DNA from 2 places in the Syntrophothermus lipocalidus DSM 12680 genome. Region 2 is predicted to be linked to the other one. Evidence: riboswitches for the same ligand, from Rfam matches in the RefSeq annotation. Region 2 holds a riboswitch; the other holds the start of a gene.
The links. A riboswitch is a leader RNA that binds a small molecule or an ion and turns the genes downstream of it on or off. The one in region 2 is predicted to bind thiamine pyrophosphate.
Positions count from the first base shown of each region.

Region 1: it holds a riboswitch for thiamine pyrophosphate, as region 2 does, so the genes downstream of both, thiD (bifunctional hydroxymethylpyrimidine kinase/phosphomethylpyrimidine kinase) here and thiM (hydroxyethylthiazole kinase) in region 2, are expected to answer to the same signal.

Region 1 is NC_014220.1:240,342-244,753, reverse strand. It holds gene thiC (phosphomethylpyrimidine synthase ThiC) at 1-528, opposite strand, end outside; gene thiD (bifunctional hydroxymethylpyrimidine kinase/phosphomethylpyrimidine kinase) at 571-2,085, opposite strand; TPP riboswitch at 2,134-2,232, opposite strand; gene rbr (rubrerythrin) at 2,446-2,979, shown strand; gene SLIP_RS12275 (Spo0E family sporulation regulatory protein-aspartic acid phosphatase) at 3,189-3,344, opposite strand; gene SLIP_RS01165 (helix-turn-helix domain-containing protein) at 3,518-3,904, shown strand; gene SLIP_RS01160 (YbaK/EbsC family protein) at 3,901-4,371, opposite strand.
Region 2 is NC_014220.1:1,519,495-1,523,906, forward strand. It holds gene SLIP_RS07255 (C-GCAxxG-C-C family protein) at 3-521, opposite strand; gene cobO (cob(I)yrinic acid a,c-diamide adenosyltransferase) at 560-1,099, opposite strand; TPP riboswitch at 1,741-1,852, shown strand; gene thiM (hydroxyethylthiazole kinase) at 1,908-2,708, shown strand; gene thiL (thiamine-phosphate kinase) at 2,751-3,749, shown strand; gene SLIP_RS07275 (aspartate kinase) at 3,991-4,412, opposite strand, start outside.

The sequences.
Region 1 (4,412 bases), 1.1 Mb from region 2:
CTGCTTCAGCCCTTCGACTATTCTCCGGGTTACCCCGCAGTGCACGGTCATAAAGTCTACCCCGGCTATGGCCTGATCCTCGATGACCGCAAAAAGTTCCTCTGGCTCCATTTCTACTACCGGGCGAGACTTCTCTCTGGTCCTCACCGCCGCCTCGTACACCGGCACAGTACCCACTGGCACGTGACTGCGGCTAAGTATCTCGCGCAGGCAGATCTTAACATCCCCTCCAGTAGAGAGATCCATCACCGTATCCGCCCCCGCAGCTAAAGCTGCCTCCAGTTTTTCTACCTCAGTCTGCCAATCGGGAAACACAGGCGATGTGCCGATATTAGCATTCACTTTTGTGCGCAGGCCCAGTCCGATACCACAAGGCACCAAGCCCCGGTGGTTAGGATTGGCCGGTATAACCGCCAACCCTTCAGCCACTCGCTGCCGCAGTACCTCAGGATGAATCCCCTCGGCCTTTGCTACCGATTCTATCTCTTGGGTTATCTTTCCCTGTCTTCCCTTTTCTAACTGCGTCACTCCAATTCCTCCAATCCTGCGTCCGTCTGCGTCTCAATTGTCTCAAATCCGCATCATCTCTATGAACCTCCGCATCTGGTCCCAGGGATCCGGGCTGTCCCAGACCGCCGAAATAACAGCAACTCCCGCTGCCCCGGCATTGAGAACTTCGCGCGCGTTTTCAGGCGTGATTCCCCCGATGGCTATCACCGGCACCGGAGAAAAGCTAGCCACTTGCCGCACCGTTTCCAGACCACAGGGAGGAGCCGCGTCCTGCTTGCTGGCCGTCGCGAATACCGGCCCCAACCCCAGGTAATCAGCTCCTGCCGCTATCGCCGCCCTGGCTTCCTCAACGGTACTCACCGATACCCCAACGATTTTGCCCGGGCCCATCATGGCTCGGGCGACCTCGGGCGGAATATCAGTCTGCCCCAAGTGCACGCCGTCAGCTCCCACGGCAACAGCCACATCTGCCCGGTCATTGACGATGAAGATCGCACCGTGTTCCCGGCAGGATCGGGCTACCCGTAGACCTACTTCTATCATCTCCCTGCTATCCTTTTCCTTTTCCCTCAGTTGAATGACTCGGGTTCCCATCCGTATGGCCTTTTCAGCCAGCTCTGCGTAGTCCTGCCCGCTACACCAAGGGCTCCCTATGATGAGATTTAAGACTGGCTCGCGTCCCGGCTCGGGCCTTTTTCTCCAGTTCGCAAAAACCAGGCTGCGCAGCCGAGCCACCGCCCGGTCGGCCACTGTCCCCGGATAGTACAAAGCCGAGTGATTGACTGGCCCGGATCCTTTTCCCGGACTGTATGAATAGCGGAGCCCGGTAGTTACAAAATCCTTGGCCGCCTGGGCCGCTTCCCAAGGTTCCATCCCGTAGGCCAGAAACGAGGCCAGGGCTGCCGAATAAGTGCACCCGGTCCCGTGCGTGTTAGGAGTAGGAATATAAGGACCCTCCAGTTCTCGAAACTCCCGCCCGTCGAAGGCCAGGTCTAGACAACGTTCCCCTCGCTTTACCCCGGTAATGATCACGAACCGTGCTCCCATATCCCGTATAGCCCGGGCCGCCTGGTGCAGATCCGCTTCCTTACGGATGCTAGCCCCCCACAGGACCGACGCTTCATCCGGGTTAGGAGTGACGAAGTCGGCTGCCGGCATCATCAACTCGCGCATGGCCCGTTCCGCTTCCGGCAAGAGCAGCCGGTGTCCGGTAGTGGAAACCATCACCGGATCCACAACTACATTTCTGACCCGGTGTTCCCCCAGCTTTCTAGCCACGGCCCGGATGATGCCCTCATCGTAAAGCATCCCCGTCTTGGCTGCCTCCACTTTTATGTCAAGGAACACGCTGTCCATCTGCTGTTCCACCAGAGCCGGGTCTATGCCACCCACGCCCTGAACTCCCAAGGTATTCTGAGCGGTAACCGCGGTGATCACACTCGTGCCGTAGACCCCTAAAGCCGCAAAAGTCTTGAGGTCCGCCTGTATCCCTGCCCCGCCTCCCGAATCCGAACCGGCTATGGTAAGAACTTTGTGCACCTCGTCCGGTGTCATGGCCTCCACCTCTTTCCCCAAAAATAAACGAGCACTCCCCGAAGAGAGTGCGGTTGACCATCACCTGGTGATGTTCGTCCCCCGTTTCCCTCCGCTGGCATTACCCAGATCAGGTTCTAAGGGTTGGCATCATGCCTCTCAGCCTTGTCGGCACCCCCACCGGGTTAATCTCACGATGTGCTGCTGTTATTAATGATTATACCTTATAGGCTTATTTTCGCCACCGGTTTAAAGCATCGGAAAGAAGCCACCCTGCAAAAGTTCTCGAAGCAAATTCCGGTACTGAAAATATGGACAAGGAATGTATTGGAGTCGCATTTTATAGAAATAACTGGTATGATAATGGTACTTACAGAAACTAAGCAAAAGGAGGCGAACTGGATGGAATTGAAAGGATCGAAGACCGAAGCCAACCTCTGGGCAGCTTTTGCCGGTGAGTCCCAAGCCCGCAACAAATACACCTACTTCGCGAGCCAGGCCAAGAAAGAAGGACTGGAACAGATTGCCGGCATCTTCCTCGAAACCGCCGACAATGAAAAAGAGCACGCCAAGCGGTTGTTCAAATTCCTCGAAGGCATAGGCACTACTGCCCAAAACCTGGAGGAAGCGGCCAAAGGCGAAAACTACGAACATACCACCATGTACAAAGAGTTTGAGAAAATAGCCCGGGAAGAAGGCTTTGACGACATCGCCGATGTCTTCCGGGAAATAGCGGAAGTGGAAGAAGAGCACGAAAAGCGGTACCTGGCCCTGTTAAAGCGGCTTAATGAAGGAACCCTGTTCCGCCGCGATGAGCCCATCCGCTGGCGCTGCCGCAACTGCGGGTATGTACACGAAGGTCCTGAGCCGCCTGAAGTCTGCCCGGCCTGCGCCCATCCCCGCGGTTACTACGAGCCGGCCTGCGACAACTACTAAAAAGCGTGAAAGTGACCGGGAAAATTCCCGGTCACGCTTTTTCCTCATCGTTGACTTTCAAAAAGCAAGCCTCCGGGTAGCATCTCGCGAGATGACGAAAATTCGATTGCCCAGACGGTCGAGGGGCGTTAACCGGCCCGTTTCCAAAACTCCTTGCCTGTTTAACGCCCCTTGCCATAAGGTTTCACACATGTCCCCGAATCAGCAACCTAGTTGCTTTTGTCCTCCGATTTCAACTCCTTCCGCATGTACTCGACCACGTACTGGTCAACCTTCTGACTGAGCCTGTAAATCAGCTCCTTACGAGCGTTCATCCTGGCCGCATTATTGAGAAGTGTGCGCGCAAGTTCGATTCTTTCTTTCACGTCCAACCCTAATCCTCCCCAACTGGTATTTTGAACACGACAAGTTAGTCTCAAAGCAAAATTGTACATGAAATATATGCTTAGAGCAAATTCTATTTATGAGCTCGTTGCCTATTCAGATAGGCGCTCAAGTCCGTTAAAGTTATTTTGAGTACATTTTTGCGGAGATTGCGATGCAATTGGATTTGAAAGCTCTCGGTCGAAGAATAAGGGAACAAAGGCAGAAACTCGGGCTATCCCGCAGCCAACTGGCCGAAATCATCGGGGTTTCTGATTACTATGTCGGTCAGTTGGAGCGAGGTGAACGGGTAATGAGTCTTGCGGTTTTCATGAGGTTTGTTTTCTGTCTTCGCGTCTCTCCCGATTATTTGTTAACCGGGGCCCAAAACGACAATATCCTTTCTGTGGGCGACCCGGGCCACACGCACTACTTTGCTTCCAGCAAACCCGACCCCGAGCTCACGGAGCTCCTCGCCCGCTGTTCTTCCCAGGAACTCGAATTGATAAAAGAAATCGTCAAGCTGCTCCTAGCCTACACCTCGGCTCAATCCCTGCGTTAGGCCCAGCCCCTGCACACGTCGACCCACCTCACGTTCCGCGAGTAGAGGTCGAGCTCCTCGCAGGTGAGCTCGATGGCCGAGTTGCTGCTGCCGCAGGCGGGAAAGACCGTATCAAACCGTTTGAGCGACACGTCGCAGAAAACAGGCACGTCCTGCTTCAGTCCAAACGGACAGACTCCGCCCACCGGGTGCCCGGTCAGGGCCAAGGCCTCGTCTGGGCTCAGCATGTGGGGCTTGAACCCGAACTCCTGCTTGAATTTCTTGTTGTCGACTCTAGCATCGCCCGCAGCGACCACCAGCAAAGCCCCTTCCCCGTTTTTAAAAGCCAAGGTCTTGGCAATCCGGGCCGGCTCTACTCCTACCGCCTGAGCAGCCAGCTCGACCGTAGCGCTCGAGGTGTCGAATTCCAAAATATCCTTCTCCCTATCCCACTGCCGAAGATACTCACGCACGTCTTTGATCCCCATTATTTCTACTCCTTTCCCCTTCCCCAACTCACGCAAACATT
Region 2 (4,412 bases):
TTCTACTCCTTACCGGCTACGTTTGGCCCGAAGGGCTGAATATACCCTTCCTCCTTACCCTTGATGATGTATTCCATAGCCATCCCTGCTGCTTCGATGACCATCTTCATGCACTGGCGGAAACGTTCCTTGTCCTGCCACTCTGGGTAATTTTCATTCAGCTTAGCACAATCGAGGTATTGAAACTTGGCTTTAAACTCGTGGGGAAGACCGTTGAAGAAACGGTATAGTCCCGGGTTTCCGTAGAGCCGGTCCACCCTCTCCTGGAACTCGCCTTCCAACGGGTTCTTGCGGCCGTGGACAGCTCCAACTGCCATGACTGCACCGATAAGAGCCCCGCAGTTGTTGCCTGAAAGCCCCATTCCGCCTCCGAAACCGGTAGCCATAGCCACTACCTCAGGTGGAAAATCGGTAACTCCTGTGTCCAGAATAGCCTTCAGTACTGATTCGGCGCAGTTCAGACCCTCGCGGAAATTCTGCCGCGCGTTGTCCTTAGCCTTTTGAACCAGATCCTCGCTCATTATATTCGCCTCCCCAAAAAATAACCGGATACATAAAATCAGAACTCAATCCCGGCCCTGGCTTTGATCCCTTTAGCATAAGCATGTTTAATCTCTTTTACTTCGCTTACAGTATCGGCCAGCTCGATGATCTCAGCTGGAGCTCTTCTTCCAGTTAAAACCAAGTCTAACTGAGGCGGTTTATTCTTCACCAGTTCTACTACCTCTTCCACCGGAATCAGTCCAAAATCCATGCAGATGTTGATCTCATCCAGTATCACCATGTCGTACTCCCCAGAAAACATAGCCTGCCGGGCCATTTCTAACCCTTCCCGGGCCTCTTCGATGTCGGCCGGAGTTGCCTTACCTTTGATAACGAACTTCTCCAAGCCACACTGGCGAACCGTCAGGTTAGGCAGGTATTTTTCCGCACATATATGTTCGCCGTAGGTCCTCCCCTTCATAAACTGAAGGAAGAATACCTTAAACCCGTGACCCATAGCCCTCACAGCTTGCCCAAGAGCCGAAGTGGTCTTACCTTTCCCGTCCCCGGTTATGACCAGTACTAAACCCTTTTTTTCCTCCTTGCCTTCAGTCACCTGCGTCCCCTCCTATGAATGCACTACCGCCACGACCATAACATTCGCTCACCGTGCCGGTCCAAACTATGAGTTAACCCGAGCAGTTTCCATCTCTGTACATAACGGTGTTTCGTCGGCACTTATATATCAATAGCAGGTATCGGTCGTTAATCAAGAATCAAACTGGAAAGACTACCGGAACTGAAAAGTTCGGGGCAGCTAATGTTAGTTACAATAGCCAGCACAAACCAGCACAGTGGGAATGCAAAACGATGCGGATCGCGAGATGTGGCCTCACCCCCTCAGCCAACAAAAAGCGCATAAACATAACATGTCTTTCTCTAAGAGAATTCTATTTCTGTTCTTTAATTTTTTATAATCAAATTATAGATTAGTTTGTATTGCCTTGCAATGGTTCCACACCCGGACCTAAGTTGTATTCATGACGAGCGGGACCTTACGCCGCAACCGGTATCACGGCTAAACACTGAAAACGCCGCTTCCTATGTAGCGACTGACCACGGAGTCCACAATTTTAGTATGCCGTAACGGGATGGAAACTATAGTTACCCTCGAATCCCTCTTGACTCCCCGTCCTTCCCACGATAAATTTAAAAAAGACGGTTGCGCTTAAACATAAACTCTATACACGTCTGCAGAACAGACGCTAGGGGAGCTCCTGGTAGCGGGGCTGAGATACGGGCGGCAAGCCCGCGACCCTTTGCACCTGATCTGGATAATACCAGCGTAGGGAAGCGTGCAGGTTTTGGTTTTTAAGGTGGACCTACGTGGTCCGCTTTTATTTTTGTTTAGGAGGTAGGTAGTGGTGTCAAACAGTATCGGTCAACACTTAGAAAAAGTTCGCCAAATCAACCCCTTGATTCACCACATCACGAACTACGTTTCGGTTAATGACTGTGCCAACATCGCCTTGCAGTTAGGGGCGCTTCCGGTAATGGCAGATGCGGTGGAAGAAGTTGAAGAAATGGTTTCCCTAGCCGGGGCCTTGGTCCTGAACATCGGCACTCTAAACAAAAGGATCGTCGACTCTATGCTCAAAGCCGCAAAGAAAGCTAACGAGCTAAGCATACCGGTTATACTTGACCCTGTGGGGTGCGGAGCTACGTCTTATCGAACCCAAACTACCCTTCGGCTGCTCGAGGAAGTACGTGTAACCGTGCTCAAAGGCAACGCGGGGGAAATAGGTACCATAGCCGGTCTTGAAGCTGAGGTTCGTGGTGTGGAATCCGGGAACGTAACCGGTGACCTGGTTCAAGCCGGCCAGAAACTTGCTGCACGTCTGGGTGCAGTAGTGGTGGTGACAGGAGCTACCGACTTAATCCTTTCTCCTTCGGGTGCCGCGACTGTTAGTAACGGTCACCCGTTCCTAGGCCGCATAACCGGGACGGGCTGTATGGCCGCAACCGCCGTCGCTGCTTTCTCCGCAGTAGCGGAAGATGCCTTTGCCGCGTCAGTCTCCGCTCTAGCCTGTTTTGGCGTAGCAGCTGAACTGGCGGCCTACAGTAACCCTTCGGGCCCGTTAAGTTTTAAAACCGCCTTTCTCGATGCCATAGCTGCTCTCCAACCGGATCAGGTCACCAATTTGGCCAAAATAGCGTACATCTGATAGAATTTATAGATCAAAGTACTCGGGTTTGGAGATTTTGAGATGAAGCTCAATGAGATTGGTGAAATCGGGTTGATCCAACGAATTACGAACCGCTTGAACTCGGTTAACCAGCGTACAGTGCTCGGCATAGGGGATGATGCCGCTGTCGTTGAGGTTAGCGGCAATAAGCTGTTGGTGATAACCACCGATATGCTGGTAGAAGGTTCCCATTTCATCTGGGAAAAGATATCGGCCCGTGATCTGGGTTACAAATCCCTGGCCGTGAATCTTAGTGACGTGGCCGCCATGGGAGGAAAACCTTTACACGCTGTGGTTGCGCTGGGCCTACCCAGCTCTTTGCAGGTAGAAGATATCGACGCTTTTTATGACGGGATGGAGGAACTCGCTTCACGGTATGGAGTAGACATTATCGGGGGGGACATCACGGCTTCCCCCTCGAGTTTGGTAGTCAGCCTTACGGTGGTGGGCGAGGTAGATCCGGCGCACTTGGTAACCCAGGCCGGAGCGGCTGAAGGTGATCTGGTAGCTGTGACCGGCGAGCTGGGCAGTTCTGCTGCCGGGCTGGCTATTTTACTAAACGAGTTGCCGAGAGTCAGTTCACCTGCTCGTGAACTTGCTTTGACCAGACATCTCCGCCCTCAGCCCCGCGTAGAGGCAGGCCAGGAACTCGCCGCAACCGGCAGAGTCCACGCCATGAAAGACATAAGTGACGGCTTAGCGAAGGAGCTGAATACTATCGCTACCGCCAGCAAAAAGATGATACTGATCAAGGCAGAGACTATTCCTGTATCTCCTGCCGCCGCAGCTGTAGCAATCGAACTCGGTCAGGACCCTTTGCCTATGGCCCTTACCGGCGGCGAGGACTACGAACTGGTATTAACGTTCAGCCGAGGAGAATGGGAACTCATACGCACGATTTGTCAGAAACTGGATGTGCCCGTCCATGTGATCGGCGAGGTGATGACTGGGGAAGGGGTTTTCCTCGAGAAATCGGGAGTCAGAGCTCGGCTGACTCCTGGCGGGTACTCCCATTTTTGAAGAGTAGCCGTCCCCTCAGAACAATCAGCGAGTCTACTAAACCCGACGGAGAGTGCAACCAAGCCCACAACGGGGGAACCGGCTAACCTGTGCTCCGATTTTAGTAAAGCCCAAGAAATCGGGGCGATTTCCTGGCTGCCATACAAAGCCGAAACAACGTTAACTGCCTGCTTGTTCGGGTACGGATAAGCCCGAGCCCCGTAGTGTTTGCCCGTCTCTCCTAGCCCTCTTATCCACACCGTTATTCCTCTATTTCGTGCAGCCTGAACTTGGCATGTAAAGCATTTACCGCCTTTTCCACCGAATCGGCGTCGATTATGCAGGAAACCTTGATCTCTGAGGTGCTGATCATCTGAATATTAATCCCCTCATCGGCTAGGGCCTCGAACATGCTGGCAGCTACTCCCGGATTGCTCTGCATCCCTGCTCCTACTATCGACACTTTGGCTACGTCTTCACCGTACGTAAACCCGTTAGCCCCGATCTCGCCGGCTACCTTTTCTACCACCGGCAAAGCCCGGGCCAGGTCATCCCGGGTAATAGTAAATGATATGTCATTGCGCTCGTCGCGAGTCGCGCTCTGAATTATCATGTCCACGTTTATCCCCTGCTGGGCCAGAGCTTTAAAAATAGTCTTTGCCATCCCTGGAACATCAGGCACAT